DNA from 3 places in the Mesorhizobium sp. CNPSo 4688 genome. Region 2 is predicted to be linked to each of the others. Evidence: predicted binding sites of a transcription regulator. Region 2 holds the regulator's gene; each other region holds the start of a gene.
What was found. Region 2 encodes LexA, which represses DNA repair genes until DNA is damaged. Its sites were predicted from a motif close to TGTTCNNNNTGTGTTCNG; they were not measured.
Positions count from the first base shown of each region.

Region 1: AC04SH_RS07410 (DNA recombination protein RmuC) is a predicted target of LexA. The motif match lies at 3,556-3,573, and genes of this name have one in related genera.
Region 3: AC04SH_RS03150 (helicase-related protein) is a predicted target of LexA. The motif match lies at 5,735-5,752, and genes of this name have one in related genera.

Region 1 covers NZ_JBWLUY010000003.1:349,648-360,190, reverse strand. Annotated here, with positions in the region: gene AC04SH_RS07425 (cation diffusion facilitator family transporter) at 1-914, shown strand, start outside; gene AC04SH_RS07420 (GFA family protein) at 977-1,381, shown strand; gene AC04SH_RS07415 (class I SAM-dependent methyltransferase) at 1,461-2,273, shown strand; gene AC04SH_RS07410 (DNA recombination protein RmuC) at 2,270-3,523, opposite strand; gene def (peptide deformylase) at 3,626-4,156, shown strand; gene fmt (methionyl-tRNA formyltransferase) at 4,161-5,111, shown strand; gene AC04SH_RS07395 (GNAT family N-acetyltransferase) at 5,108-5,614, shown strand; gene truA (tRNA pseudouridine(38-40) synthase TruA) at 5,745-6,500, shown strand; gene AC04SH_RS07385 (transporter) at 6,497-7,102, opposite strand; gene dapE (succinyl-diaminopimelate desuccinylase) at 7,105-8,298, opposite strand; gene AC04SH_RS07375 (2-dehydropantoate 2-reductase) at 8,413-9,426, shown strand; gene AC04SH_RS07370 (hypothetical protein) at 9,499-10,269, opposite strand; gene AC04SH_RS07365 (DUF805 domain-containing protein) at 10,291-10,543, opposite strand, start outside.
Region 2 covers NZ_JBWLUY010000001.1:193,903-204,445, forward strand. Annotated here, with positions in the region: gene trpC (indole-3-glycerol phosphate synthase TrpC) at 1-597, shown strand, start outside; gene moaC (cyclic pyranopterin monophosphate synthase MoaC) at 600-1,082, shown strand; gene AC04SH_RS01060 (molybdopterin molybdotransferase MoeA) at 1,082-2,287, shown strand; gene lexA (transcriptional repressor LexA) at 2,405-3,157, shown strand; gene AC04SH_RS01070 (ComEC/Rec2 family competence protein) at 3,151-5,610, opposite strand; gene gltX (glutamate--tRNA ligase) at 5,736-7,160, shown strand; gene gltA (citrate synthase) at 7,342-8,673, shown strand; gene lpxB (lipid-A-disaccharide synthase) at 8,731-9,909, opposite strand; gene AC04SH_RS01090 (LpxI family protein) at 9,899-10,543, opposite strand, start outside.
Region 3 covers NZ_JBWLUY010000002.1:18,826-29,368, forward strand. Annotated here, with positions in the region: gene AC04SH_RS03115 (citrate/2-methylcitrate synthase) at 1-94, shown strand, start outside; gene ftrA (transcriptional regulator FtrA) at 107-1,099, opposite strand; gene AC04SH_RS03125 (rhodanese-like domain-containing protein) at 1,187-1,606, shown strand; gene AC04SH_RS03130 (GNAT family N-acetyltransferase) at 1,797-2,246, shown strand; gene phaR (polyhydroxyalkanoate synthesis repressor PhaR) at 2,296-2,910, opposite strand; gene AC04SH_RS03140 (acetyl-CoA C-acetyltransferase) at 3,211-4,395, shown strand; gene phbB (acetoacetyl-CoA reductase) at 4,485-5,210, shown strand; gene AC04SH_RS03150 (helicase-related protein) at 5,918-9,364, shown strand; gene AC04SH_RS03155 (RNA-binding S4 domain-containing protein) at 9,380-9,766, shown strand; gene fdxA (ferredoxin FdxA) at 9,916-10,254, shown strand.

The sequences.
Region 1 (10,543 bases), on a different contig from region 2:
ATCTCGCCATTGCGCTGACCAAATTCGTCGCCGCCTTCTTCACCGGCAGCTCGGCCATGCTGTCGGAAGGCGTGCACTCGCTGGTCGACACCGGCAATGGCGGCCTGCTGCTCTACGGCATGCACGGCGCTGCCCGGCCGCCGGACCGCACACATCCGCTGGGCCATGGCCGCGAGCTGTATTTCTGGAGCTTTATCGTCGCCCTGCTCGTCTTTGCGCTCGGCGCCGGGGTGTCGTTCTACGAGGGGGTCATCCACATCATGGCGCCCGAGCCGGTCGCCAATCCCAAAATCAACTACATCGTGCTTGGCCTCTCGATGCTGTTCGAGGGCAGCTCCTGGTATGTGGCGCTGAAGGAGTTCCGCCAGCAAAAGGGCAAGCAGGGCTGGCTGCAGGCCGTGCAATCGAGCAAGGATCCGAGTGTTTACACGATCCTGTTCGAGGACAGCGCCGCGCTCCTTGGCCTCGTCGTCGCCTTCGCCGGCATCCTGGCGGCGGAGGTCCTCGACATGCCCGAACTCGACGGCGCCGCCTCGATCGGCATCGCGGTGATCCTCGGTGCTACCGCCATCTTCCTGGCGCGGGAAAGCAAGGGCCTGCTCATCGGCGAGACGGCCTCGCCGGAAGTACAGGCCAAGGTGCTGGCGATCGCCCAGCAGGATCCGGCGGTGCAACGGGCCAACGGCGTTCTCACCGTCCACCTCGGGCCACAACAGATCGTCGCTGGCCTCAGCATCGAGTTCGAGGATCATCTGACGGCGCCCGAGATCGAAGCCTGCGTCGAGCGCCTGGAGGCGCTCTTGAAGAAAGAGATGCCGGAGATCACCAGGCTGTTCGTCAAGCCGCAGACGACGGGAACCTGGGAACGCCGGCGCAAGGTTATCGAGGCTGCGTCCGATCCGCCTCTGGCCTAGCGCGGCGCCGTTGCCTTCCCGCATCGCTCGGCTAAGATTGAGCGACTTTTGGAGGAGTGACGATGAAAATCGACGGTGGGTGCCATTGCGGCGCCATAACTTATGAAGCAGAGGTCGACCCGGAAAAGACCTCCATCTGTCATTGCACGGATTGCCAGCAACTGACCGGCACCGCCTTTCGTGTCACCGTTCCCGCACCTGAGGATCACTACAGGATCACCAAAGGCACGCCGAAGGTCTATATCAAGACAGGATCGAGCGGCGCCAAGCGCGCCCAAGCCTTTTGCGGCGACTGCGGCTCGCATCTTTACGCTACGTCGGTTGGCGACGGCCCGAAGGTCTATGGGATCAGGACCGGGACCGCGCGGCAACGCGAGGATCTGGTTCCGACCCAGCAGAAATGGCACCGATCGGCCCTGCACTGGCTTCCGGAATTCGAGGGCGTAAGCATCGTAGAGGCGCAGTAGCACCCTGCGTTCCGGTTAAACGCGGCCCAAACAGAATTATGTGCTAGGCTCGCCATCAAACAGAATGCGGGTGGTAGCGATGCTGGAAACAGACAAGATCTTTGCCGGCTCGATTCCAGAAAACTACGACCGCTACATGGTGCCGTTGATTTTCGAGCCGTTCGCCGCGGATATGGCACGACGGGCAGCGGCCTTGTCGCCCGGCGCTGTCCTGGAAGTCGCCGCAGGCACCGGGGTCGTCACCCGCGCATTGGCGCCAAAACTGTCTCCCGGCGCGAGCTATGTCGTGACCGATCTCAACCAGCCGATGCTCGACTTTGCGGCTTCGCGGCAAGCTCCCGACAGTCGCATCCAATGGCGTCAGGCGGATGCACTGGCGCTGCCGTTTGAAGATGCGGCCTTCGATCTCGTTTGCTGCCAGTTCGGCGCGATGTTCTTTCCCGACCGCACCGCCGGCTATCGCGAAGCAAAGCGGGTCCTGAAGCCCGGAGGCCATTTCCTGTTCAACGTGTGGGATCGCATCGAGGAGAATATGTTCGCCAATGATGTGACGAACGCTCTTGCGGAGATCTTTCCGGACGACCCGCCGCGCTTTCTCGCCCGTACGCCGCACGGCTACCATGACACGGCTCTGATCCGCAGCGAGGTGGAAGGCGCAGGTTTCTCCCGTGTGGCGATCGAGACGAGGGCCGAACAAAGCCGTGCATCCTCGCCGCGGCTTCCGGCGGTTGCCTATTGCCAGGGAACGCTTCTTCGCACCGAGATCGAGGCCAGGGATGCGGGAAAACTGGAAGCGGCAACCGATCATGTCGCTGCCGTGATTGCAGCCAGGCATGGCAACGGCGAGGTTGCGGCCAAAATCCAGGCACACGTAATCGTCGCTACGGTCTAATCGTCGCCTTCGACGACACGGAGCCTGAGCTGGCCCGTCTTGGAATCCGCCACCCGCACCCCGGGTTCGGCCTTGGCGGGTCCGCCGCCGCGCACTTCAGGTTCGCTTTCGCCGAACTCCAGCGCCTCGATCTTCTGGCCGCGCCTGGTCACCTTCGATGTCGACACCAGGATCTCGTCAATATCCTTGGCCGACTGGCCGAAGTGCGTCTGCAGCCGGCGCACGCGTTCGTCGACGCGCGCTACGTCTTCCATCAGCCGGATCACTTCGCCCTGGATCAGATGCGCCTGCTCGCGCATGCGGGCATCCTTGAGGATCGCCTGGATGACCTGGATCGACAGCATCAGCAGTGACGGCGAAACGATGATGACACGGGCGCGGTGCGCCTTCTGGATGACCGCGTCGAAATTCTCGTGGATTTCGGCGAACACCGATTCTGACGGCACGAACATGAAGGCGGTGTCCTGCGTCTCACCCTGGATCAAATATTTTTCCGAGATATCGCGGACATGGATCTCGATGTCGCGGCGGAAGGCCTGGGCCGCGACCTTCTGCAAGTCGGCGCCATCGGCGGCGCGAATGGCGTTCCAGGCTTCGAGCGGAAACTTGGCGTCGATGGCCAGCGACGGAGCGCCATTCGGCATCCTCACCAGGCAGTCGGGCCGGCTGCCGTTCGACAACGTCGCCTGGAATTCATAGGCGCCCATCGGCAGGCCGTCGGCGACGATCGCCTCCATGCGCGACTGGCCGAAGGCGCCGCGCGTCTGCTTGTTGGACAGGATCGCCTGCAACTGCACGACTTGGCCGGCAAGCGACTGGATGTTGCCTTGCGCGGTATCGATGACGGCCAGCCGCTCCTGCAATTTCGCCAGGCTTTCATGCGTCGATTTGGTCTGCTCGGTCATGGTCTGGCCGAGGCGGCCGGTCATGGCGTCGAGGCGCTGGCCGATCGACTGGTTGAGTTCGGCCTGCCTTGCGCCGAACACCTCGGCGATGGCGCCCATGCGGCCCTGCATCTCGGCTTGGCTTTGCAGAATGCCGGCCATCCGCGCCTCGGCGTCGCGGGCGTGGTCGGCGGCTTCCGCGGCGGCGATGGTGCGCGCCCTGGCCGACCGCCACAGGGCAACCACCAGCGCCAGGAACAGGCCGAGAAACACGATCGCGCCGAAGGCCAGCGCATGGCCGAGCGTGATCGTCGTGGCGCCAAGCTGGGCCACAGGTTCGGAAAGGATGGAGTTCAGGTCGTTCATGTCGCCAGCATAGCCGATTCGCCGGTCTGGCACAGATCAAAACGTGAACGGGCGCAAACCGCCCCGTTGACGCTTTTCGCATGGCGTCTTAGGTGAGACGCCATGTCGATCAAGCCGCTCATCATCCTTCCCGATCCCATCCTGCGCCAGGTTTCCAAACCGCTCGAACGCGTCGACGCGTCCGTGCGCAAACTGGCCGACGACATGCTGGAGACCATGTATGACGCTCCGGGCATCGGGCTCGCCGCAATCCAGATCGGCGAGCCGCTGCGCATGCTGGTCATCGACCTCGCCAAGGAAGACGAGACGCCGGCGCCGCATGTCTTCATCAATCCCGAAGTGCTCGAAAGCGCCGACGCGCGGTCGGTCTACGAGGAAGGCTGCCTGTCGATCCCGGACTATTATGCCGAGGTCGAACGGCCGGCTTCGGTGCGGGTGAAATATCTCGACCGCGACGGCAAACTGCAGGAGATCGAGGCCGAAGGCCTGATGGCGACCTGCCTGCAGCACGAGATCGACCACCTCAACGGCGTGCTGTTCATCGACCACATCTCGAAGCTTAAACGCGACATGGTGGTCAAGAAGTTCAAGAAGCTCGCCAAGGACAAGGCGCCGGGCAAGCTGGTGGGATAAGAAGATGTCGCTCCGCGTCATCTTCATGGGCACGCCGGAGTTTTCGGTGCCGGTGCTGCGCGCGATCGCCGAGGCGGGACACGAGATAGCAGCCGTTTACACCCAGCCGCCGCGCGCCGCAGGCCGCCGTGGGCTGGAACTGACGCCGTCGCCGGTGCAGCGCGAGGCCGAGCGGCTTGATGTCGCGGTACGCACACCGATTTCACTGAAGAGCGAGGGTGAGCAGGCCGCTTTCCGCGCCTTGCAGGCCGATGTCGCCGTCGTCGTCGCCTATGGCCTGTTGTTGCCGAAGGCTATTCTGGAGGCCCCGCGGCTCGGCTGTATCAACGGCCATGCCTCGCTTTTGCCGCGATGGCGTGGTGCTGCTCCCATCCAGCGTGCCATCATGGCCGGCGATACTGAGACCGGCATGATGGTGATGCATATGGAAGAGGGCCTGGACACCGGCCCGGTGGCACTGGTTGAAAAATGCGCCATCGGACCCGATATGACGGCCGGCGACCTGCATGATCGCTTGATGAACATTGGCGCCACCCTGATGGTGGAAGCGCTGTCCCGATTGGAGACAAATACGCTGGCATCCACCTTGCAGGCGACTGACGGGGTGACCTACGCCAGGAAAATCGACAAATCGGAGACGCGTGTTGACTGGACGCGGCCGGCTGGCGAGGTCCACAATCATATTCGCGGCCTGTCGCCATTCCCTGGCGCGTGGTGCGAGGCCGATATTGGTGGCCGCACAGAACGGCTGAAACTGCTTCGCTCGACGCTTTCGGAAGGCACGCTTTCTGAAGGCATGGGCGAGTCGGGAGGAATTCTCGATGACCGCCTGACGGTCGCCTGCGGAACAGGCGCAATCAGGCTGGTCGAAGTTCAACGGGCGGGCGGAAGGCCCGCTGCCGCGCAGGAGTTTCTGCGCGGGGCCAAGATCGAAAAAGGAATGAAATTCTCATGAGCATGATGTCGATACGCGCGGCAACGCCGCGGGATCGCGAGGCTATTCGCTTCGTCGAGGAACACGCATTCGGCCAGCAGGCGGAGGCCGGTCTGGTCGACGCGTTGGTCACCGGCGGCGACGCCGTTGTCGAGCTTGTGGCGGAAGAAGACGGCCAGGTGGTCGGCCACATCCTGTTCTCCAGGCTGTATGTGCAGAATGGCGGCAAGAGTTTCCCGGCGGTGGCGCTGGCGCCGTTGGCGGTGGAACCTTCGTTCCATGGTTCGGGCATTGGTGGTGCGCTGATCCGCGAGGCGCATATCCGCCTCAAGGACGCCGGCGAAGTGCTCGCCGTTGTCTTGGGCGATCCGGCCTATTACGGCCGCTTCGGCTACAACCATGCGCGCGCCGAAAAGTTCGAGAGCGAATACCAGGGTGAGGCGCTGCAGGCGCTGGCCTGGGGTGACTCACCCGAAAAAGGCAAACTGGTTTACGCCCAGGCCTTTACCGCACTCGCCGCCTGAGCATGATGCCGAAAAGTGTGAAGCGGTTTTCGGACGACATCATGCTCTATCTCTTTGATTTAGAGCCGGATTCAGATTTCAGGTCGATTCGACCTGAAATCTTCCGGCTCTAGGCGAGTGCAGATCGCCCATGCCGCGTTTTCGTCTCGATATCGAATATGACGGCAGCCTCTTCGCCGGCTGGCAACACCAGGCGGATCAGCCTTCGGTGCAGCAGGCGATAGAGCAGGCGATCGAGAAATTCAGCGGCGAGGCGGTGCGGTTGCGCGCGGCCGGCCGTACCGACGCCGGCGTGCATGCGACCGCCCAGGTGGCGCATGTCGACCTCGCCAAGGCGTGGCCCAACGATAAGGTGCGCGACGCCATCAACGCGCATCTGCAGGCGGCGGGTGCGCACGTCGCCATCCTGCAGGCGACGCTTGTCCCCGACGATTTCGATGCCCGTTTCTCGGCCACCGGGCGGCACTATCTCTACCGCATCCTCAACCGGCGCGCGCCGGCTGCGATGGAAAAGGGCAAGGTCTGGTGGGTGCCGAAGCGGCTCGACGCCGACGCCATGCACGAAGCGGCGAAAGTCCTGCTCGGCCGACATGACTTTACCACCTTCCGCTCGACGCAATGCCAGGCCAACAGTCCGGTGCGGACGCTGGAGCGGCTCGATGTGAGCCGCCAGGGTGACCTGATCGAGGTCAGGGCCTCGGCGCGCTCATTCCTGCACAACCAGGTGCGCTCCATGGTCGGGTCGCTGAAACGCGTCGGCGACGGCGGCTGGACGGCTGCCGACCTCAAGGCCGCGCTCGACGCGCAAGACCGCGCCGCCTGCGGCCAGGTGGCGCCGCCCGACGGGCTTTTTCTGGTCGGTGTCGATTACCCCGATGGGTCCTAGGCCGGGGCGGCCGTCGGTACGGTAATACCGAGCAGCGCCACAAGGCCGAACAAGACGGCCAGAGACACCACCAGCATGCCTGTGAAAACGGCGGTGCCGACAGCCGCGCCCTTGCCGATCGCGACGTTGGTCATCCGCCAGGTGAGGACCAGCGACAGCACCACCAGAACCAGCCACACCAACTCGGCGAATGGGTTGCCGGACGGCAGGAAGAGCCTGATCAACGCCGATGGCAGCAGCATCCAGGCGGTGATTGCCGACGCCCAGTTGCTGGCGACGACGTAGTGAACGAAGCGGTCGCCGATGCCGGCACGCGACGCGACCAAGGCAAGCGCGACCAGCGGCAGCAGCCACGAGCCGAGGTCGACGGTTGCCAGGCGGATCAACATGCCCAGCCGACCGGCGAACGCATTCGGGTCGCCGATCTCGTTGGCAGTGCCGACCCAGCCGACGATCATCGCCGGCGCGGCGACGACGATGGCAAAGAAGGAATTCCAGAAGCCGTCCGCCGACAGGTCGAGCAGCCGCAAGCCGTCGACCTTGCCGAGCATCAGCCGCCAGGCGCCGGTAAGCGATGAATAGGTCTCGTCAACCGAAAGCATGATCAGCCTTGCTCGAACCAGTCTTCTATGAAGCGCTGGTAGATCTGGGTCAGCGTTTCGAGGTCGGCCAATGCGACGCGTTCATCGACCATATGCATGGTCTTGCCGACCAGCCCAAACTCGACCACCGGGCAATAATCCTTGATGAAACGGGCGTCCGAAGTGCCGCCTGAGGTGGAGAGCGCCGGCTCCTTGCCGACCGCCGCCTTGATCGAGCCACGCAGCGTGTCGATGAGTTTGTCGTCGCGCGTCAGGAAAACGTGGCTCGGCCGGTCGCGCCAGACAAGCTCATAGTCGACGGGGGTCTTCTTGCCGGTCCGGTATTTCTTGCGCTTGGCCGCCTGGTCGAGGCGGTTGTGGATCTCTGCCTGTACCGTCTCGGCCGTCCAGCTGTCGTTAAAGCGGATGTTGAAGGTGGCGGTCGCCTTGGCCGGGATGACATTGGTCGCCGGATTGCCGACATCGATCGAGGTCACTTCCAGATTGGTCGGCTGGAAATCCTTCGTGCCCTTGTCGAAGACGGGGTGGAGCAAGGCCTCGACCAGGCTCATCAGGCCGCGCACCGGATTGTCGGCAAGCAAAGGATAGGCGACATGGCCCTGGCGGCCGTTAACGGTGACGCTGCCCGACATCGAGCCACGCCGGCCGATCTTGATCATGTCGCCGAGCGCGTCTGGATTGGTCGGCTCGCCGACGATCGAGGCATCCCATTTCTCGCCCTTGGCCGCCGCCCAGTCGAGCAGTTTTGTCGTGCCGTTGATGGCCGGGCCTTCTTCATCACCGGTGATCAGCAGCGAGACCGAGCCTTTAGGGCCGCCCTTGTTCTCGACATGGCGCGCCACGGCGGCGATGAAACAGGCGATGCCGCCCTTCATGTCGACGGCGCCGCGGCCGTACATCTCGCCCTTGGCGATCTCGGCGGCGAAAGGCGGATGCGTCCACGACGCCTCGTCGCCCACCGGCACCACGTCGGTATGGCCGGCAAACATCAGATGCGGCCCATTGCCGGAGCGGCGCGCATAAAGGTTCTCGATATCGGGCGTGCCGTCTTCGGAAAACACCGGGCGTTCGACGGAAAAGCCGAGCGGTTTAAGCATGCCTTCCAATGCGGCCAGCGCACCGCCCTCGGCGGGTGTTACGGAAGCGCAGCGTATGAGGGTCGCGAGGTTGGCGGCGGGATCGGTCGGCAGTTTCATGGGCAAAGCGATAATCGAAAGCGAAAGGCCTGTCACGGTCAGAGATGATGACCGGTCCTGCCGCCGACATTATGGTTTTCATGTCGTATAGTGCAGGCCAACACGGGATATCGCATGGCCAACGCCCAAAAAACCATCGTCATTGCCGGCGCCGGCAGCATCGGCTGCTATGTCGGCGGCTGCCTGGCGCTGGCCGGACGCAAGGTGGTGTTTCTGGCGCGGCCGCGCATCGCGGAGGCCTTGCTGGCCGGCGGGCTGCGTGTCACCGACCTCGACGGTCGCGACCGATCCGTCAAGCCGGAGTCCGTCACTGCCGACCCGGCCGCCGCCCTGGCCAATGCCGACGTGGTGCTGGTGACGGTCAAGAACGGCGCCACCGAGGAGATGGCAGCGCTCATCGCCGCGCATGCTCGCGGCGATGTCGTGGTGGTCAGCCTGCAGAACGGTGTCGGCAATGCCGACCGGTTACGCGCCGGGCTGGGCTCTCGATCGGTGCTGGCCGGCATGGTGCCGTTCAATGTCGTCCAGTCGGCCGAAGGCAACGTGCCGCTTCACGTGCATCGTGCCAGCGAGGGCAAGGTGATGATCGAAGACAATATGGCCGGCCTTGCCGACCTTCTCGATGTCGAAGGACTTGCCGTCGAAACCCATGCCGACATCAAGGCAGTGCAGTGGGGCAAGTTGCTGATCAACCTCAACAATGCGCTCGTCGCGCTGTCCGGCCTTCCGCTGGCGAGTGAACTTGCCGACCGCCGCTGGCGGCTGATCCTGGCCGGTCAGATCGACGAGGCGCTGGCGGCGATGAAAGCATCACACATCGCCCCGGCGCGGGTCGGCGGCCTGCGTCCCGGCCTGTTGCCGAAACTGCTCCGGCTGCCGGACTGGCTGTTTCGGCTGGTGGCCCGCCGCATGCTCGCCATCGACCCGCAGGCGCGCTCGTCGATGTGGGACGACCTCCAGCGCGGCCGGCCAACCGAAATCGGCGACCTGCAGGGAACGGTCCTGAGCCTCGCCGAAAAGGCCGGCACGCCGGCTCCTTTGCTTAAACGGATCACCGCTCTGGTGCGGCAGGCCGAGCAGGAAAAGCGCGGGTCACCCGGGCTGACGCCGGAAGCCGTCACGGGATAGGCTGCTCGCCGTAAGCGTCAGACCGTGGCCCGCACATGAGCCCGGAAAAGCAGCCTCGCCGGCACCGCTGCGTCACAGCTTTGGCGCGCGCCTCCGAGCCGGCGCCTTGCTCGCCGGGCCCGGCGCCGGCAGCGGTTGCACCGCCGGGTGGTTCTCGATCAGCGTGATCTTCTGCCAGATCTTGCGCGACAGGTTGGATGCCAGGTTCTCGACGTCGTTGACGCCGTCGATGACCACATCGTCATTGACCGACTGTGCGAACAGCGCTGCGATCTTGCCGGTGATCGACAGCATTTCCGAGCAATAATCGAGGTAGCGCGCCAGGTCCGCGGCATTGGTGATACGCGCCGGCGAATGCGCGGTCGGCCTGAAGTTGGCAGACAATGCGGCCGGATCCTTGGTCAGCTGGTGCATGTCGATGACATGGATCAGCGATCTCAGCCCATGCAGCTGGCGAAACACCCGCTTGCGCTTGATGCGCTCCTCGGTGCGGATCAGCGCCAGCAGGCCGAGCACGGCGAGGATGATCATGTTGATCGTGGCTTCGATGCCTTGCACCGACTGCACCGCGTCGTCTGCCTGCGAGATATGGATGAGCGGCAGGATGGTGCCGACGAACAGGAAAATCAGCGCGCCGGCGGCGACGGCGGCGACGATGGCGCCGCGCAGCCACCAGATCGGCGCCTCGAGCGCCTGCGCCGCCTTGGCCAGGTCGCGCGACAGCGACACCAGTTCGGCGGCGACGCCGCGCAGACCCGCCTCGGGAAAACGCTCGGCGACGCGCCCTTCCAGCCGCTCGGCGGTGTCGATGATCAGTTTCGGATCAAGCGTGCGGTAGCGCATGGCGAGATATCCGGTCGGCCCTCAGGGTTGTGCGGGAGAATTGGTGTGCCGGCCGTAGCGATTGGGCCCGGGATCACTTCTGAAGCAGGCAAGAATGAGAAGAAGAATCGGGCCGATGATGAGAGAGATCAACGCGTAGTAAGTCGGTTTGCCGAAATCATGGAAACGCTTTGCCGTAACCGCGAAGCTCGACCAGGTCGAAATCAGCACAACGGTCCAGAACACGGTGGCCCACACTTGGCTATTTGCGGTGCCGGGCTCCAGTCTGGCAAAC
Region 2 (10,543 bases):
GATTTCGACCCGCCAGCGCTGGCGCAGGCCTATGAGAAAGGCGGCGCTGCCTGTCTTTCGGTGCTGACCGATGCGCCGTCTTTCCAGGGCGCGCCGGAATTTCTAACCAACGCCCGCAAGGCGGTGTCGCTGCCCGCGCTGCGCAAGGATTTCCTGTTTGACCCCTACCAGGTCTACGAGGCCCGCGCCTGGGGCGCCGACGCCATCCTGATCATCATAGCCAGCGTCGACGATGCCTTGGCGAGCGAATTGGAAGCGACCGCATTCGAACTCGGCATGGATGCGCTGATCGAGGTGCATGACGAAGCCGAGACCGAGCGCGCGGTAAAACTCTCGTCGCGGCTGATCGGCATCAATAACCGCAATCTTAGAACGTTCGAAACCAGCCTGGAAACCTCCGAGCGGCTGGCGTCGATGGTGCCGGGCGACCGCTTGCTGGTCAGCGAGAGCGGTATTTTCACCCATGACGACTGCCTCAGGATGCAAAAGGCCGGCATCGAAACCTTCCTTGTCGGCGAAAGCCTGATGCGGCAAGAGGATGTGGCGGCGGCAACGCGCCTGCTTCTGACGGGCAAGACGCCGGCAGAGGCCGTCTGAGGATGCCAGCCGCCCTCACCCATCTCGGCGCCAAGGGCGAGGCCAACATGGTCGATGTCGGCGACAAGGCGGAGACGACGCGCACGGCGATTGCCGAGGGTTTTGTCTCGATGCAGCCGGAAACCCTGAAAATGATCCTCGACGGCGACGCCAAGAAGGGCGATGTGCTGGGCACAGCGCGCATCGCCGGCATCATGGCAGCCAAGAAGACGCATGAGCTGATCCCGCTCTGCCATCCGCTGCTGTTGACCAAGGTGTCGGTCGACATCGAGCCGGACGCGGCGCTGCCCGGCCTCAGGGTCACCGCGCTCGCCCGCGTCACCGGCAAGACCGGGGTCGAAATGGAAGCGCTGACCGCAGCCTCGGTGGCATGCCTGACTATTTACGACATGGCTAAGGCGGCCGATCGCGCCATGGTGATTTCCGGCATAAGGCTTGTGGAAAAGACCGGCGGTAAGTCCGGCGACTACAAGGCGGGCGCCTGATGGCGCTTGTCCCGGTCGCCGAGGCGCTGGAGCGCCTGCTGGACGGCGCTGCGGCGCTGCCGGCCGAGAGCGTCGCGCTGGCGGATGCGGCCGACCGGGTGCTGGCGGAGCCTGTCGTGGCGCTACGCACCCAGCCGCCTTTCAACGCGTCCGCCATGGACGGCTATGCCGCGCGGGCGCAGGATGTGGCATCCGCCCCGGCGCGGCTTTCGGTGATCGGCATGGCCCCGGCCGGACGCGGCTTTGACGGCTCTGTCGGCAGGGCGGAGGCTGTCCGCATTTTCACCGGCGCGCCGGTGCCCGAAGGTGCCGACACGATCGTCATCCAGGAGAATGTCCGCGACCTTGGCAATGGCCATATCGAGGTCACCGAGCCGACCGCGAAAGACCGTAACATCCGCCGCCGTGGACTGGATTTCTCGCAAGGCGACCTGCTCCTGCAAAAAGGTCGCGTGCTCGATCCGGCCGCATTGTCGCTTGCGGCGTCGGCCAATCATCCGAGGCTCAACGTCGTGCGCCGGCCTCTGGTCGCGATCATCGCCACCGGCGACGAATTGCTGCCGCCGGGGCGTGACCCCGGTCCGGATCAGATTATCTCCTCCAACGCTTACGGTGTTGTGGCCGCCGCGCAGTCTGTCGGCGCCAAAGCGCTTGATCTCGGCATCGCGGCAGATCGCAAGGCCGACATAGCGGCGCTGGTGCGCAAGGCTGTCGCGGCAAAGGCCGACGTTATCGTGACGCTCGGCGGCGCCTCGGTCGGCGACCACGACCTCGTGCACGACGTGTTGACCGGCGAAGGCATGAAGCTCGATTTCTGGAAGCTCGCCATGCGCCCGGGCAAGCCGCTGATGTTCGGGCGTCTCGGCGATATCAGGTGCATCGGCCTGCCCGGCAATCCGGTGGCGAGCCTGGTCTGTTCGCAGCTGTTCCTGAAGCCGCTGTTGGCGCAGCTCGGCGGCCGCGTCCATCGGCAGGACATTCGCCCGGCGCAACTTGGCGCCGCGATGCCGGCCAACGATCTCAGGCAAGACTATGTGCGCGCCGTGGTCCGGGATGAAGCCGGCGCACTGGTGGCAACGCCATTCGGCATCCAGGATTCCTCGATGCTGAGAATGCTGGCCGACGCCAACGGCTTGATCGTGCGCGAGCCCTTCGCTCCGGCCTCAGCCGCGGGTGCGGCCTGCAGCGTGCTGATGTTACGCTGAACAAAACGTCAACACATTCATTAAACTTTAAAAGGTTGCGGAACACAACTGGAACAGATAGTGTTTGTTCTGGGTTTGTTTTTTCCGATTCTGGTTTCAGAACCCGTGGGGGCCGCGATGCTGACGCGCAAACAACATGAACTCCTGATGTTCATCCATGAACGCCTGAAGGAGAGCGGAATCCCGCCGTCTTTCGACGAGATGAAGGAGGCGCTCGACCTTGCCTCGAAGTCCGGTATCCATCGCCTGATCACGGCGCTGGAGGAGCGCGGCTTCATTCGCCGGCTGCCGAACCGGGCTCGAGCACTGGAAGTGCTGCGGCTGCCCGACTCGATCGCGCCCGGCCTCAACGCGGCGAAGAAGTTTTCGCCGAGCGTCATCCAGGGCAGTCTCGGTCAAGGCGGTCAGGGGCAAGGCGGTCTCGGCCGCCAGATCAAGCCGGCCTCCTCTTCTCGTTCGATGTCGGCCGGCAATGACGACGCGGTTTCCGCGGTGTCGATCCCGGTGATGGGCCGCATCGCCGCCGGTGTGCCGATCGACGCCATCCAGCACCAGACCCATTCGATCTCGGTGCCGCCGGACATGATTATGGGCGGCGAACACTACGCGCTCGAGGTCAAGGGTGACTCGATGATCGAGGCCGGCATTTTCGACGGCGACACGGTGATCATCCGCAATGCCGATACGGCGAGCCCCGGCGAGATCGTGGTGGCGCTGGTCGATGAAGAGGAAGCGACGCTGAAGCGCTTCCGCCGCAAGGGCGCCTCGATCGCGCTGGAAGCCGCCAACCCGGCCTACGAAACCCGCATCTTCGGGCCGGACAGGGTCAAGGTGCAGGGCAAGCTGGTTGGGCTGATCAGGCGCTACTGAGCCGGTTTAGGTTTGTACTTCTCGGGCTGCTTATAAGGCGGCATTCCACGCGCTTCGCGTGAGAAGCGGCGTTGCTCGTGCCAGGGACGATAGGGCTTGTCGACGGCGAAGCGGATGGTTGGCGCTGTCGCGGCCGATTGTGGGTCGAAGAAGACGGCGGCACTACCATCGCGGGCAAGTTGCTTCTTGGTCACGACCAGCACCAGCGGGTCGCGGCACGGATTGTAGGCGGTGGCGTCGTCGATGACGATCAGGCTCGCGAAAGCGCAGGCTGGCCGCGCTGTGTTGCGGTCTTTTGCCAGCGCGATGATGGCTCCGGCGGGGTGCCGGGCAATGCAGAGATTGCCTGTGCAATAGAAGGGCGAGCCTGGCGGCAAGTCGAGTGGCTCTAGATCGAACCGCGTGTCCGTTGCCTCGAAAATCTCAGGCGGGATAATGGTTTCGGCTCTCAATGCCCGTTTCCAATTATCGGTGGTGAATTCGTTCGAGCGTTCCCGGTTGAGCGCGAGTTCGCCGCCGCCGATTGGCAATGCCACCAGATGCGCATCCTCCGAGATAAGCACATCGGGCGTGCGCACCTGCGGCACAGTCAACAGGCCGGCCAGCGCGAAAGGCACGGCCGCCAGCCTCAGCCAGGTGGTGGCCATGGTGGCGATGACGAGGGCGACCGCTACCAGCAGCACCGAGCGGATTGAGATCAGCCCGACGGCATCGACCGGCGAACGCTGAGAAATCCAGGCGGAGATGGCGATCATCGCCGTCAGCCCCTTGCCCATGACATAGAGGAACGGCCCATCGGCGCCGAACGGCATGGCCAGCGCGCTGAGCACCGCAAACGGCATGACGACCAGCGAGACGATCGGCATCACCGCCAGATTGGCGAGCAGGCTGAGTGGCGACACGCGCTGAAAATGCCAGATGGCAAACAGCAAAGTGGCGCTGCCTGCGATGATCGATGTCATGGCGAGACCGCCCATGGCCAGCACGAATTTTCGCGACAGGAAGCCGACGAACGAGCGCCTTGCGGGCGGCGTTCTCACCTTGTCGGCGCGGTAGTCAGCCCAGCCGGCATAGGCGCCGACAAGGGCGGCAGTAGCCGCAAACGACATCTGGAAGCTCGGGCCGACGACCTCGTGCGGCGACATCAGGATGACGGCGATGGCCGAGATCGCCAGATTGCGCATGGTCAGCGCTGCGCGATCAAACAGCACCGCGACAAGCATGACCGCCAGCATGATGAAGCTGCGCTCGGCGGCAACCACGATGCCTGAAATGACGAGATAGGCGGCGATGGAAACAAGCGCCGCGGCGGCGGCATATTTCTTGACCGGCTGGCGCGAGGAGAAATCCGGAAATAGCGCAAAGGCGCCACGCAGCAATGCCATGATGGTGCCGGCGACCAGCGCCATGTGCAGGCCGGAAATGGAGATGATGTGGTAGATGCCGGTGCGCCGCATCGCCTCGTTGACCTCGTCCGGAATGCCGGCGCGCACACCGACAATGAGCGCCGCGGCAATCTCGCCTTCGGCGCCGCCGATCTTGCCCCTGATATGGTCGGCAATGTTTTCGCGCGCATTCTCGATTGCCGAAGAGAGCCGTGCGGTCAGCGGCGGCGGGCCCTGCGAAGCAATGGTTTTCGGATTACCGAGAAAGAAGCCGCTGCCGCCGATGCCGGTGAAATAGCTGTCGAAGGAGAAATCGTAGCTCTCCGGCCGCACCGGACCGGTCGGCGGCAACAGCCTGGCATAGCCGGTGATCAGGGAGCCGGCGGTCATATCGGCGGGAACGGCGCGCGCCGAGAGCCTGACCCGCTCCGGCGCGTAGCGCAGCCTGGGGCGAGCGGTCGAAATCACGTCGAGCGTCAGCCTTACGCGGCCGTTCTCCATCTGCTCGAGACTGACGACGCGTCCGGTCAGTCGTGTCTGGATCTCGGAGCCAAGCATTTGCGTTCCGGCGTGCCAGGTCTCGACCTTGGCGGCGACGACGCCAAGCGCGCACAGCATGGCAGCCATGCAGAGCAGATGCGTCTTCGGCCAGGACCGCGCGACGGCTGCGCAACAGGCCGTGAGCAGCACAATCGCGATTGGCTGGGCAAAGCCTGGCTCGCTGGCCAGCGAGAAATAAATGATGACGCCGGCCGCCAGGAAAACCGGCACCAGCAGAAAGGCAACGCCACGGTCGAGTTCGGTGACGGCGGCCATGGCAACGCTGCGGCGGATTGCTGGCCATGTCGATCGGCGCAGCAGCCTGCGCAGACGAATGGCGGATCCGGGCACGGCGTCGACCGACGCCGACGCAGTGTCATCCGGAGACAAAGGCCGGAGACCAGGTCGCGTCTCGGGCAGCGCGACGGGCATCGGCTCGGCATAGGGACTGTCGGCAAACAGGGAGCGTTCGTTGACGCTTGTCGCAGCGCCCTCGCCTTGATCCTCGCCCCGGCCACGTCCAGCCATCGGGTCTGCCCCTTGCGCCCCAGACCCCCTATGCTACATGAACGCGCAAAGTGCGAAAGTCCGCGCGATCACGCACCCCGTTTTCTAGCCTTGCCCCGAGAATTGCCATGTCCAACAAAATTGCCATGTCCAACAGGGTGGTCACCCGTTTTGCCCCCTCGCCCACCGGCTACCTGCATATCGGTGGCGCGCGCACCGCGCTGTTCAACTGGCTCTACGCCAAGCACACTGACGGCACGATGCTGCTGCGCATCGAGGACACCGACCGCGAACGCTCCACCGCTGCGGCAACCCAGGCCATTCTCGATGGGCTGACCTGGCTCGGCCTGTCCTGGGACGGTGAGGCCGTCTCGCAGTTCGAGCGTGCGCCGCGCCACCGCGAGGTGGCCGAGGAGCTGGTGCGCCTGGGCAAGGCCTACTACGCCTACGAGACTCCCGCCGAGCTCGAGGCGATGCGCGAGGCGGCACGCGCCAAGAGCCTGCCGCCGCGCTACAATGGTGCTTGGCGCGACCGCGACCCCTCCGAGGCGCCAGCCGGCGTCAAGGGCGCCATTCGCATCAAAGCACCGACCGAGGGCGAGACCGTGGTGCATGACCGCGTGCAGGGCGAGGTGCGCTTCCCCAACAAGGATCTCGACGATTTCATCATCCTGCGTTCGGATGGTGTCCCGACCTACATGCATGCCGTCGTCGTCGACGACCACGACATGGGCGTCACCCACATCATTCGTGGCGACGACCATCTGACCAATGCCGCGCGCCAGACAGTGATTTACAACGCCATGGGCTGGGAGGTGCCGTCCATGTCGCACATCCCGCTGATCCACGGCGCCGACGGCGCCAAGCTGTCAAAGCGGCATGGCGCGCTCGGCGTCGAGGCCTACCGCGCCATGGGTTATCTGCCCGAGGCGCTGCTCAATTATCTCGCCCGCCTCGGCTGGAGCCATGGCGACGACGAGGTGATGTCGATCAAGGACATGATCTCATGGTTCGACATCGGCGACGTCAACAAGGGTGCGGCGCGCTTCGACTTCGCCAAGCTCGACGCGCTGAACGGCGTGCATATGCGCAAGATGGATGATCAGGCACTTATCGACATCTTCGTCGCCACTCTTCCCTATCTCGAAGGCGGCCCGGCGCTGGCCGCCCGCCTCGATGACACCAGGAAGGCGCAACTGCTGGCCGCCCTGCCCGGCCTGAAGGAGCGCGCCAAGACACTGGTCGAGCTGGCCGATGGCGCCGGCTTCCTGTTCGTCGAGCGGCCGCTGCCGATCGACGAGAAGGCGGCCGCACTGCTCAATGCCGACGCGCGGGCGATCCTGCGTGGCGCACACGCGGCTTTGCAGACGGTTTCGGGCGAATGGACGGCCGCTGCTGCGGAATCCGCGGTGCGCGAGTTCGCGACGGCTGGCGGCCACAAGCTTGGCGCCGTGGCCCAGCCACTGAGAGCAGCCCTTACCGGCCGCAGCACCTCGCCCGGCGTTTTCGACGTGCTTGCCGTGCTCGGCCGCGGGGAAAGCCTGGCGCGGATTGGCGATCAAATCGATTAGGAGCGAACTGGCCCAAGAAGATTGGCATTGAAAGGCGCGTTTCGCAGTGCAACATTAGGCCCTGGCCCAATCTGGCACGCACCTCCCAAAATGCGGTGGCGAGTTCGCGCATTCCGGTGATTTCGACGTGTCGTTAGCAGGAATTGCCTTGCCGGCATGAGGAACATGAAGGAGTTTGAGAATGAGCGAAGCTGCGACAAAACTGGAAACCGGCAGCAAGACGACGCACCCGTCGACTGCCACGCTCGAACTGGCCGGCAAGACGTACGAACTCAAGGTGCGAAGCGGCTCGGTCGGGCCTGACGTCATCGACATCGGTGCGCTCTACAACACCACCGGCGCCTTTACCTACGACCCCGGCTTCACCTCGACGGCGAGCTGCGAGTCGGCGATAACCTTCATCGACGGCGATGCCGGCATCCTGCTGCACCGCGGCTATCCGATCGACCAGCTGGCCGAGCATGGCGACTTCCTCGAAGTCTGCTACCTGCTGCTCTACGGTGAACTGCCGACCAAGGCGCAGAAGGACGACTTCGACTACCGGGTGACGCGCCACACCATGGTGCATGAGCAGATGTCGCGCTTCTTCACCGGCTTCCGCCGCGACGCGCACCCAATGGCTGTGATGTGCGGCGTGGTCGGCGCGCTGTCGGCCTTCTATCACGACTCCACCGACATTTCGGACCCGTATCAGCGCATGGTCGCCTCGATGCGGCTGATCGCCAAGATGCCGACGATCGCGGCCATGGCCTACAAATACCATATCGGCCAGCCCTTCATTTACCCGAAGAACGAGCTGAACTTCGCCGCCAACTTCCTGCACATGTGCTTTGCCGTGCCGTGCGAGGAATACAAGATCAACCCGGTGCTGGCGCGCGCCATGGAGCGTATCTTCATCCTGCATGCCGACCACGAGCAGAACGCCTCGACCTCGACGGTGCGTCTTGCCGGCTCGTCGGGCGCCAACCCGTTCGCCTGCATCGCCGCCGGCATCGCCTGCCTGTGGGGCCCTGCGCATGGCGGCGCCAACGAGGCCGCGCTCAACATGCTGGGCGAGATCGGCCATGTCGACCACATCCCGGAATTCATCGCCCGCGCCAAGGACAAGAACGATCCGTTCCGGCTGATGGGCTTTGGCCACCGCGTCTACAAGAACTACGATCCTCGCGCGAAAATCATGCAGAAGACCGCGCATGAGGTGCTGGGCGAACTTGGCATCAAGGACGATCCGCTGCTCGACATCGCCATGGAGCTGGAAAAGATCGCGCTGACCGATTCCTACTTCATCGAGAAGAAGCTCTATCCGAACGTCGACTTCTATTCCGGCATCACGCTGAAGGCGCTGGGCTTCCCCACCACCATGTTCACCGTGCTGTTCGCGGTCGCCCGCACCGTCGGCTGGATCGCGCAGTGGAAGGAAATGATCGAGGATCCGCACCAGAAGATCGGCCGCCCGCGCCAGCTCTATACCGGCGCGCCGGAACGCGACTACGTGCCGATCGCAAAGCGGTAATCGAAGCCGCATGCGGCTTCGCCGTGACACTGCAAAAAGCGCCCGCAAGGGCGCTTTTTAGTTGGAGTGACGAAGCTTGACGTGGCGAAGAACGACTTCCGCCGCGATATCGCCGGAGGGCTTGTCAGTGGCCATGCGCCTGGCAACCTCGGCAAAACCGTCCTTTTGCCAAGTGCGATAGGCTGTGTCTGAAAACAGAGCCTCGAGCTGCCGCGCCAGATAGCGCGGTCGCACATATTGGTTGTAGTGCTCCGGCACGATCGCCTGGTCGGCGATCAGATTGGGCAAGGTGGCGCTCCACACCGTGACCAGCCCCTGGACCATGCGCATCACCGGATCGAGCCGGTAGCATGAGATCATCGGCACACCAGACAGCGCCAGTTCGAGCGATACCGTTCCCGAAGCAATCAGCGCCGCATCGGCCTTGCCGAAGGCCTGCCATTTGCGCTCGGCATCGAGGATGATCTCAGGCTTTTCATCCCAGCGCGCGACCGATGTTTTGACCAGGTCGGCGACATGCGGCACCGTGGGCAACAGCAGGCGCAGGCGGTGTCCACGCGCGCGCAGCGCCGAGATCGTCTGGCCGAAGGGATCGATAAGCCGGCTTACCTCGCCGCGCCGCGAGCCGGGCAGCACAAGCAATGTCTTGACGCGGTCCGCTGAGAGATCGCGCGGCTGGCCTTGCGCCCTTGCCGCGCTGAGCACACCCGGATCATGCGTGAGGCGGTGTCCGACATAGGTTCCGGGCGGGCCGCCGAGCCGGCTGAGCTCCTTCACCTCGAAAGGCAGGATGCACAGTATGTGGTCGACATAGGGCTTCATCGCTACCGCCCTGCCCGGCCGCCATGCCCAGACACTCGGGCAGACATAATGGACGATCGGGATGGAAGGATCGGCAGCGCGGACCTTTTTGGCCACGCGCAAAGAAAAGTCAGGGCTGTCGATGGTGATCAGACAGTCGGGTTTCTCAGCAGCGACCGCACCAGCCGTCTGGCCGATGCGCCGCATCAGGCGCGGCAGATCGCGTAGAATGGCGCTGAGCCCCATCAGCGCGATCTCGGCCCCGTCGAACAGCGGCATCAGCCCGAGCGCCTGCAGATGCCGCCCGCCAATGCCGACCAGCCTGACATCGCGCCCGGTCATGCGTTTCAGTGACTGGACGATGTCGGCGCCCAACAAGTCACCGGACTCTTCGCCGGCAACGATGGCGATTTTCAGCGGCTTCTCACCTGCCATGGCCAGGCTCCACGGCCGGCAGGCCATACACAAACAGCCCAAGCGCATTGGCGCGCGCGAGAGCGACGGGACCTTCGAGGATCAGCGAACGGCCGGCCTCGACGGCAATGCCGGCAAGCCCAGCGGCGTGTGCTGCCTCGACCGTCTGCGGGCCAATGGACGGGAGATCGGCGCGCAGTTCCTGGCCGGGCTTTGCACATTTGACCAGGACACCGCGCGTCTTGCCGGCGAGCCTGCCATGGCCTCGCAGCTGCTGCGTCCGCTCGAGCAGTCCGTGAGTGCCTTCGACGCCTTCCAGGGCAATAGTGCGGCCACCGATGGCGATGGCCGCCTGACCAATGTCGAGCGCACCGATAGCCTTTGCCGCCGCATGTGCCGCCTCGATATCTCGCCAGTCAGATTTTCGCGGCACGGCCTTGGTCAGCGGCCCTTCGGTCGCGACAAGCCGGGGCACGACCTCATGCGCGCCGACAACTTTGATGCCGCGCGCCTCCAGGCCGCGGGTCAATATCTTCAACAGGCCGTCATCGCCACGCGCAAGCGCCATGGCGACGGAGGGTATGAGCGCCAGCAGCCCAAGGCTCGGCCACATGTCGACCAGCCGCGGCCTGCGCCTGATCTCGCCGGCAAGCAC
Region 3 (10,543 bases), on a different contig from region 2:
GCGCAGCGTCGGCTGGGCCGCGCATATGGTTGAACAGGTGACGAGCGGCAGCATCATCAGGCCGCGTGGCCGCTATGAGGGGTCGTTGACCTGATCGTTCCAACTCTCAGGCCGACTTCGCCCCAAACCGCGCACGGTAGGCGACAGGCGTCGTGGCGAATTGCTGACGGAAGTGATGCCGCAGCGTGCCTGCCGCGCCAAAGCCGGCAGTCTCGGCAATCAACTCGATCGGCATGGCGGTGTCTTCCAGCAGCGTGCGCGCCCGCGACAGCCGTTCCGAGAGCAGCCAGCGTGCGGGTGTGACGCCGGTTGCGGCGGTGAACCGGCGCAGAAATGTACGCTCGCTCATCCCGGCAAGTTCGGCCAGGACTGCGACGGGATAGTCGGCCGAAATATTGGCGCGCATTCTGTCGATCAAAGGCCCGAGCCGGCTGCGCTCGTGCGGCTCGGGAACGGAACTCTCGACATATTGCGCCTGGCCGCCGTCGCGGTGCGGGGGCACCACCAGACGACGCGCCACCATGTTTGCCGCTTTGGTACCGAAGTCGCGCCGCACCAGATGCAGGCAAAGGTCGATGCCCGCGGCACTGCCTGCCGATGTCAGGACATTTCCCTCATCGATGTACAAGACATCGGGAACCACGGTGATGTCGGGGTAAAGCTCCGTCAGCTTCTCGCTGTAGCGCCAATGCGTGGTCGCCTTTTTGCCCGCAAGCAGGCCCGCGGCGGCAAGCACGAACACGCCCGAACAGATCGACAGAATTCGAGCGCCGCGCTCGTTCGCCTTGCGCAGCACCTCGATCAGCGACGGCGGCACGGGCGCCTCCGATCCGCGCCACCCAGGCACGATCACCGTGCCGGCCTGGCCGATCAGATCGACCCCGCCATCGGCAACGATGCGTACGCCGCCCAGCGCGCGCATTTCACCGGCATCGATCCCAGCAACAGCAAAACGGTACCAATCCGTTCCCATTTCTGGCCTGGGCAAGGCGAAGATCTCAACCGCCACGCCAAACTCGAACGTGCAAAGTCCGTCATAGGCAACGGCAACGACGAGCGGGTTGGCAGGGCGCGGGTTGGCAGAAGGCGCATTTGGCATGATCTTGACGATATATGGCAAAGCTGCCAGCTGCAATCGCTCTGCTTCCTGCTTTATCTCCAACGCATCAGCAATGGAGATACGCGAATGAGCTACGTAACAGACATTCCGGCGGCATCGCCGGAAATCGCCCTCGACCATTTCCTGCGCCGGCTTTCCGTCGAGACCGACTGTTCCGACGTCGCCGCGGCGCTACGCGCCGGAGAGCAGGACTTTGTCCTTCTGCATGTGGTCGGTTCGCCGGAAGCCTATGAGCGCCGCCATGTGCCGGGCGCGCTGCGTCTGCCGCACCGCGAAATATCGGCCGAACGGATGGCAGAGTGGCCGGTAGAGACGCTGTTCGTCGTCTATTGCGCGGGACCGCATTGCAATGGCGCGGATCGGGCCGCCTTCAAGCTGGCCGGCCTCGGTCGTCCCGTGAAGATCATGATCGGCGGCATTACCGGCTGGCAGGACGAGGAACTCCCCTTCACTTCCGGCAAGGAGCCAGGCGTCTTGCACGCATGAGCCTTGGTTCAGCACTAGAGAGGTTCATCGTTTCACGGAAACGCCGAACCAATCTATCTCTTTGTTTGAGCATGATCTTTTCCGAAAACCGGATTCCACTTTTCGGGATCATGCTCTAGGCTAGCGCGGGAGCGCGTAGGCGATATGGTCGACCTTGCAGACAAGCGAAAGAATGCAGATGGCGGCAATTATGGTCCGTCCGTTCGGACGGCAGGATGTTGGCGCGGTGCTCGCGCTTATGCGGGCGCTGGCCATCTTCGAGGGCTATGACGACAAGTTCCGCCTCACCGAAGCGGACCTTGTCGAACACGGGCTGGGGCCATCGCCCCGGTTCGGCGTGCTCGTGGCAGAGCGAGAGAACGTGATCGTCGGCATCGCCGTCCACTACATCATCCCCTGGACCTACGACCTGAAGCCGATTGTCTGGCTCAAGGAACTCTACGTCGCCGAGGCAGCGCGCGGCTTGGCGGTCGGCCATGCGCTTGTTGAACAGCTTCGCCAATACGCCATCGGCATCGGCGCCACCGCCATCAAATGGACGGTGCTGAAATCCAATCTGCCGGCGAAGGCCTTCTACCACTCACTCGATGGGCAGCCCGACGAGATCTGGGAACCGTGGCAGCTGAAAATCGACCCGTGACGGCAAGACCGCCTCAACCAATCGAGGCGGTCGACCCTGCGGGGATCGCTTACGACATTGTGTCGAGCTTGCGCTGCATGGCGGCGATCTGTTCCTTCAACTCCTGAAGGTCGTCGCCGCTCTTTTCCGGCGCTTCCTTGCGGGCCGGCTCGGGCGCAGACGCGGCAGTGCCATTCGAGCCGGCTGGCGGGAACGGCGTGAACAGGCGCATGGCGTTCTGGAACATTTCCATGTTGCGCCGCGTCTGCTCTTCCAGCGCCTTGATCGGCGTGGCGATCTTCATCACATCCAGCGGCGACTTGCCGATCGCGCCCTTCATCTGCTCGCGGAAGCGCTCCTGCTCCTTGGAGAAGGCGATCATCGACTGTTCGAGGAAGCTCGGCACGATCATCTGCATCTGGTCGCCGTAGAAGGCGATCAGCTGGCGCAGGAACGGGATCGGCAGCATGTTCTGCCCATCCTTGTTCTCCAGCTCGAAGATGATCTGGGTCAGCACCGGATGAGTGATGTCGTCGCCGGTCTTGGCATCCTGGACCGTGAATTCCTCGCCCTTCTTGACCATCTCGGCCAGATCCTCGAGCGTCACATACGTGCTGGTGCCAGTGTTGTAGAGACGGCGATTGGCATATTTCTTGATAATGATTGGATCGTCTTTCGCGGCCATCAGCATCCTCCCGGGGACACCGGCGTGCCTGAGTAAGCCACCGGTAACGATTGCGCCATTTTTAAGGATATGCGCAAAAGCTCCATAATTCCAAGCGGTTTGTGCAGTGCGGCATCATTTAATGCTGCATGGCAGGCTAAATATGCTGCGCAGCAAAGGCCCGGCGACCGCGCCGGCCGCTCGTGCCCTGCTTGCGGCGCATGGCCGGCATGCCCATTTCCGGTTTGACTTGGGGTGTGGAACGGGCAAGAAAAGTCCCAACAACACTAGAGAATACGACCTCGAAGTCTGGAGAGAAAAATGTCCGCTGCCAATTCAATCGTTGTCGCCAGCGCGGCACGCACCGCTGTCGGCTCCTTCAACGGCGCCTTCGCCGCTACCCCGGCGCATGAGCTTGGCGCCGTCGTCATCAAGGAGCTTTTGTCGCGCGCCGGCGTCGAGCCCGGCGAAGTCGACGAGGTCATTCTCGGCCAGGTGCTGACGGCAGCCCAGGGCCAGAACCCCGCCCGCCAGGCGTCGATCAATGCCGGCCTGCCCAAGGAAACCACCGCCTGGGGCCTCAACCAGGTTTGCGGCTCGGGTCTGCGCGCCATCGCGCTCGGCATGCAGCAGATCGCCACCGGCGACGCCAAGGTGATCATTGCCGGCGGCCAGGAATCGATGTCGCTGTCGCCGCACGCCGAGCACCTGCGCGCCGGCGTCAAGATGGGCGACTACAAGATGATCGACACCATGATCAAGGACGGCCTGTGGGACGCTTTCAATGGCTATCACATGGGCAACACCGCCGAGAACGTCGCCCGCCAGTTCCAGATCACCCGCGACGACCAGGATCAGTTCGCGCTGGCGTCGCAGAACAAGGCTGAAGCGGCACAGAAGGCCGGCAAGTTCAAGGACGAGATCATCGCCGTCACCATCAAGGGCAGGAAGGGCGACACCATTGTCGACCAGGACGAGTACATCCGCCACGGCGCCACGCTCGACGCCATGACCAAGCTGAAGCCGGCCTTCGACAAGGACGGCACGGTGACCGCTGCCAACGCTTCCGGCATCAATGACGGCGCTGCCGGCGCGCTGCTGATGACCGAGGCCGAAGCCACAAGGCGCGGCATCACCCCGCTGGTGCGCATCGCGTCATGGGCGACCGCCGGCGTCGATCCGGCGATCATGGGCACCGGACCTATTCCCGCTTCGAAGCGGGCGCTGGAGAAGGCCGGCTGGTCGGTCAAGGACCTCGACCTCGTCGAGGCCAATGAAGCCTTCGCCGCGCAGGCCTGCGCCGTCAACAAGGGCATGGGCTGGGATACATCGATCGTCAACGTCAATGGCGGGGCGATTGCCATCGGCCATCCGATCGGCGCCTCCGGCGCGCGCGTCTTCAACACGCTGGTTTTCGAGATGCGCCGCCGCGGCGCCAAGAAGGGCCTCGCCACGCTCTGCATCGGCGGCGGCATGGGCGTCGCCTTGTGCGTGGAAGCGCTGTAAGAACGAGACAAGGTATCGACGGACAACAGAGTGGGGAAAGAGGAATACCCACTCGAACATGCGATCAACTTTAATGCCTGGGAGGACACATGACCAAAGTAGCGCTCGTCACCGGCGGATCGCGCGGCATAGGCGCCGCCATTTCGATCGGCCTGAAGAATGCGGGTTACACGGTTGCCGCCAACTATGCCGGCAATGACGAGGCTGCGGGGAAGTTCAGCGGGGAAACCGGCATCAAGACCTACAAATGGTCGGTCGCCGACTACGATGCCTGCGCCGCCGGGATCAGACAGGTCGAGGCCGATCTCGGCCCGGTCTCGGTGCTGGTCAACAATGCCGGCATCACCCGCGACGCCATGTTCCACAAACTGACGCGCGAGCAGTGGAAAGAAGTCATCGACACCAACCTCTCCGGTGTCTTCAACATGACGCATCCGCTGTGGGGCGGCATGCGCGACCGCAAGTTCGGCCGCGTCATCACCATCTCCTCGATCAACGGCCAGAAGGGCCAAGCCGGCCAGGTCAACTATTCCGCCGCCAAGGCCGGCGACATCGGCTTCTCCAAGGCGCTTGCCCAGGAGGGGGCCCGCGCGGGCATCACCGTCAACGTCATCTGCCCCGGCTACATCGCCACCGAGATGGTCAGGGCAATCGACGAGAAGGTGCTCAACGAGCGCATCCTGCCGCAGATCCCGGTCGGCCGCCTCGGCGAGCCGGAAGAGATCGCGCGCTGCGTCGTCTTCCTCGCCTCCGAGGATGCCGGCTTCATCACCGGCTCGACCATCACCGCCAATGGCGGTCAGTACTTCGCCTGAGACCAATATTTCGGCGAGAGAAAAACGGGCCGTTGAACAGCCCGTTTTTTTCATCGCCGACCGGCATGCTCGGAGAGCCAGTGTGTGAGGTGCTGCCCCGTTCCGGCACCCAAAGATTAACGGCGCCGGCTCAGGCTGTGCGAAACCCGCTTCACAAGCTGTGAATTCTCGGTGGGCAAGCTGTGGATAACACCACATATTGGGGTGAACAAATCGGGAAAACCCGCTCATCGCTGATTCGTCGCCGATTTGTTCCGGCTTTGACCGAAACGTTAATGGCGAAGACCGAAAAGCTCTGCCAAATGGTTAAGGCCGGTTAAGAAAAATCAATAATTTCATAATCTTGGCCAACGGCCGTTGGACGGTGATCATGTTTCAACGGCAAAGGTTAATGGCAAAGCTCGCCCTGCATGAATTGGGCCAGTTTCAGCGATTCAGCATGTGGTGAGACTCCCGGTCGCAAAATCCATATGTAGCCGTGAACAAAAGCTGAATCTGCTGGAGTCACTGATTCGTCGCCGATTCGTTCCAGACTCGTTCCAACTGTTAATCGGGATCGAATCCGGACCTCGAACGAGACTCCCGAACCGACGGCCGGAACATTCCGCTTTCGCTTCGCGCCCGAAATCCCTATGTGTCGCGTGTCATACGCGCCATGCGAGGCGCGCTCCCGACAACACGATGCAGAAAGCCTCATTTCAGGGCCGATGAACATCCAGCCGAAACACACCGAGCCGCTGATCCTGTCGGGCCGCGACGTGACTGCTGTGCTGGGGCCAACCAACACCGGCAAGACCCATCTCGCCATCGAGCGCATGGTCGCGCATGAGAGTGGCATCATCGGCCTGCCGCTGCGGCTGCTGGCGCGAGAAGTCTACGCCCGCGTCTGCGAAAAGGTCGGTGCCCACAAGGTGGCGCTGATCACCGGCGAGGAAAAAATCCAGCCGCCCGGTGCGAAATATTCGGTCTGTACCGTCGAGGCCATGCCGCGCGAGACCGACGCCGCCTTCGTCGCCATCGACGAGGTGCAGCTTGCCGGCGACCTCGAACGCGGCCACATCTTCACCGATCGCATCCTGCATCTGCGCGGCCGCCAGGAAACGCTGCTGCTCGGTGCCGCCACCATGCATGGCATCCTGCAGCGCCTGTTGAAGGGCGTTTCGGTGGTGACGCGGCCGCGGCTGTCGCACCTCGCGTATGCCGGCTCGAAGAAATTGACCCGTTTGCCGCGTCGCACCGCCATCGTCGCCTTCTCCGCCGACGAGGTCTATGCCATCGGCGAGCTGATCCGCCGCCAGCAAGGTGGTGCCGCCGTCGTGCTCGGCGCGCTCAGCCCACGCACCCGCAACGCCCAGGTGGCAATGTTCCAGGCGGGCGACGTCGATTATCTCGTTGCCACCGACGCCATCGGCATGGGTCTCAACCTCGATCTCGACCATGTCGCCTTTGCCCAGAACCGCAAATTCGATGGCTACCAGTACCGCAATCTGACAGCGGCCGAGCTCGGCCAGATCGCCGGCCGCGCCGGCCGCCATCTGCGCGACGGCACTTTCGGCGTCACCGGTCAGGTCGATCCGCTGGACGAGGAGCTGGTCAAGCGCATCGAGGGCCATGAGTTCGACCCGGTGAAGGTGCTGCAATGGCGCACCGCGCATTTCGATTTCGCCAGCCTCGACGCACTGAAGCGTTCGATCGAGGCCAACGCCCCGGTCGAAGGGCTGACGCGGGCGCTGCCGGCGGTCGATGCGCAGGCGCTCGAGCACCTCTCCCGCGACGAGGACATCCGCGCGCTCGCCACCAATGCCAAGCGCGTGGCGCTGTTGTGGGAGGCTTGCGCGCTCCCCGACTACCGCAAGATCGCGCCGGCCCAGCACTCCGACCTCATCGCCTCGATCTACACGGACCTCGCCAAACACGGCCATGTCGACGAGAACTACATGGCCGAGCAGGTGCGCAGGGCCGACACGACCGAGGGCGATATCGACACGCTGTCGCACCGGATCGCCCAGATCCGCACCTGGACATTCGTGTCCAACAGACCCGGCTGGCTGGCCGATCAGGCACACTGGCAGGAAAAGACGCGCGAAATCGAAGACAGATTGTCGGATGCGCTGCATGAGCGGTTGACGAAACGGTTTGTAGACCGCAGGACTTCCGTCCTCATGCGGCGCCTTAGAGAAAATACAATGCCTGAAGCCGAAATCAGTCCTACCGGAACCGTCCTTGTCGAAGGCCATCATGTCGGCGAGTTGCAAGGGTTCCGCTTCACCGCCGACCAGAGCGCCGGCGGCGAAGACGCCAAGGCCGTGCGCACGGCAGCGCAAAAGGCGCTGGCCGCCGAGTTCGAGGCGCGCGCAGAACGCTTCGGCGCCTGCGCCAATGGCGACCTGGCGCTCGGCTCCGACGGCACGCTGCGCTGGATCGGCGCACCGATCGGCACGCTGGTTGCCGGCGAGGACGCGCTGAAGCCGCGCCTGGTGCTGCTGGCCGACGAGCAGCTGACCGGCCCCGCCCGCGACAAGGTCGCGGCGCGCGCCGAGCGTTTCGTCAATTTCCAGATCGAGTCGCTGCTGAAGCCGCTGGTCGACCTCAAGAATGCCGAGCAGATCACCGGCATCGGCCGTGGCATCGCCTTTCAGCTCGTCGAGCATTTCGGCCTGATCAACCGCCGCGACATCGCCGAAGAAATGAAGTCGCTCGACCAGGAAGGACGCGCCGCCCTGCGCCGGCTCGGTGTGCGTTTTGGCGCCTACCACATCTTCGTGCCGGCGCTGATCAAGCCCGCACCCGCCGGGCTGATCACGCTTTTGTGGGCGCTGAAGAATGACGGCAAGGACAAGCCCGGCTTCGGCGACGTGGTCCACGCGCTGGCCTCCGGCCGCACCTCGGTGGTCATCGACCCGGCTTTCGACAAGACCTTCTACAAGCTCGCCGGCTACCGCAATCTCGGCCGCCGCGCCGTGCGCATCGACATTCTGGAACGGCTGGCCGACCTGATCCGCCCGGCGACCAACTGGAAGCCCGGCCTCGGCCAGCGCCCGGACGGCGCCTATGACGGCCAGTCCTTCATGGTGACCCCGCCGATGATGTCGATCCTCGGCGCCACCGCCGACGACATGGAAGAGATCCTGAAGGGTCTCGGCTACCGCGCCGAGCCGAAGCCGCCTGCAGAGGTGAAAGCGCGGCTGGAAGCGCAGGACAATTCGGCGCGGGAAGCGGCTGCGGCAAAGCTGGCGGAAGCGGCTGCAAAGGCTGCGGCGGAAGCCGCAGCAGCGGATGCTGTCACCGGAGCACCCGCCGAGGGTGCGGAGCCGGACGCGGCTGTTGAAGCTTCCGCCGCAGAAGTTACGTCAGAGGATACCGCAGAGTCCGTCGCCCAACCGGCAGCGGGGGCTGTTTCTGAAGATCAAATCGAAGCTCCCGCAGAAATCGCGGAAGAAGTCCCGCCCGTCATAGAAGCTGTCGCCGACGTCACTGTCACCGAAAGCGCCGACGCCCTTACCTCCCCCTCGATGGGGGAGGCCGCGGCGCGAAGCGACGCGGGTGGGGGTGACGGCGCTGACGAAGCAAGTCGTGCTGACGCCGCCGACGCTGAAGAGGCAACCGGCGACGCCGGCGCTGCCCCCACCCCGGCGCTGCGCGCCGACCCTCCCCACGAGGGGGAGGGTGGAACCGCCGAGCCTGCGCCAGAGGCTGAAGAACCAAAACCAATCCTGTTGTGGCGGCAGGGCCGTTTCGAGCAGCGCCCGCGTCATCGTCACGAAAGCCGCCGGGACAATCGCCCACGCAACGGCCAGGCTGCTCGCACCGATGCGCCTGCCGACGCTGCCGGCGGACAGCCGGCACCGGGCGAACGGCCGGCCTATCAGGGCCGGCGCGACCAGCGCGACGGTGCCGCCAAGCCGCGCTTCGACCGCTCGAAGTTCAAGCCCAAGCCGCAGGCCGAAGGCGAACAGCGCCGCGATGGCAAGCCGCAAGGCGAGCGTCGCGAAGGTCGGCCCGACTGGAAGGGCGGCAGGCCGGAAGGCAAAGGCGGTCCGCAGGGCGGCAAGCCGGCCTTCCAGGCCAAGCCGCGCGAGGAACGGCCGGTGCGCTTCGATCCGGACTCGCCCTTCGCCAAGCTCGCCGCCTTGCGCGACCAGCTGAAGAAGTAGGCACGGCACGGTTCGATGGTTGCTGAGGGTCGCCAGCGCATCGACAAATGGCTGTTTTTCGCGCGCGCGGTGAAATCGCGCTCGCTGGCGGCCAAGCTGGTGGTTGCCGGACGCGTCCGCATCAACAGCGACAAAGCAGCGCAGGCCTCGGATCTGGTCAAGGCCGGCGATGTTTTGACCATCACGCACGAGCGCCGGATCTTCGTCTGGAAGGTGCTGGCTACAGGTGTGCGACGCGGCCCGGCCGAGGAAGCGCGCACGCTCTATGAGGATCTGTCACCGCCGCCGGCGCCGAAAGGCGAGGCTGTTGCCGATGCCATTCCCGCGCTGCGCGAGGCCGGCAGCGGCCGTCCGACCAAGAAAGAACGCAGGCAAACCGACCGGCTGTTCGGCGAAGACTGAAGCCTTGGCGCTCTTCGCCATGCCGGCGATCTGGAATTCCATTTCGGAAGCGCCGGTGCCGCCAGGCACGGCCGCCCTTGCAAGCGGCAGGCAAAGGGGTTACCTCACCAAAAAAGCCTATTAAAAACGGGACGTCCCGGAGCCGACCAATGACCTATGTCGTGACCGACAACTGCATTAAATGCAAGTACATGGACTGCATCGAGGTCTGTCCGGTCGACTGTTTCTATGAAGGCGAGAACATGCTCGTCATACATCCCGACGAGTGCATCGACTGCGGTGTCTGCGAACCGGAATGCCCGGCCGATGCGATCAAGCCCGACACCGAGCCCGGTCTCGACAAATGGCTGCAGGTCAACACCGAATACGCCGAGAAATGGCCCAACATCACCGCCAAGAAGGAGCCTCCGGCAGACGCCAAGACCTTCGATGGTGAGACCGGCAAGTTCGAGAAATACTTCTCTGCCGAACCGGGCGAAGGCGACTGACTGAGAGGCCCAGTGAGCCGTTATAACGCTGCGTAACGCGCGTCATGGATCAACCGCCTTGACAGGCGGCGATGTCGCTCGACCTGTGCGTTTGCAGCAAAACCTTGATTCTTCCTACTTTTTGTGCTATATCAACTGAAACATGCCGGTGACACAACGTCGATTTATGGCGCAAGCGCCCCAAATCACTGAAAGGTGAAATCCCCAATCGGACCAGAGCAATTTGGGCCAGGCAGTCGCTATGTACGCGGTTTGCCGGTCCCGGCTTTTTCCGATGGGTTCATCTGTT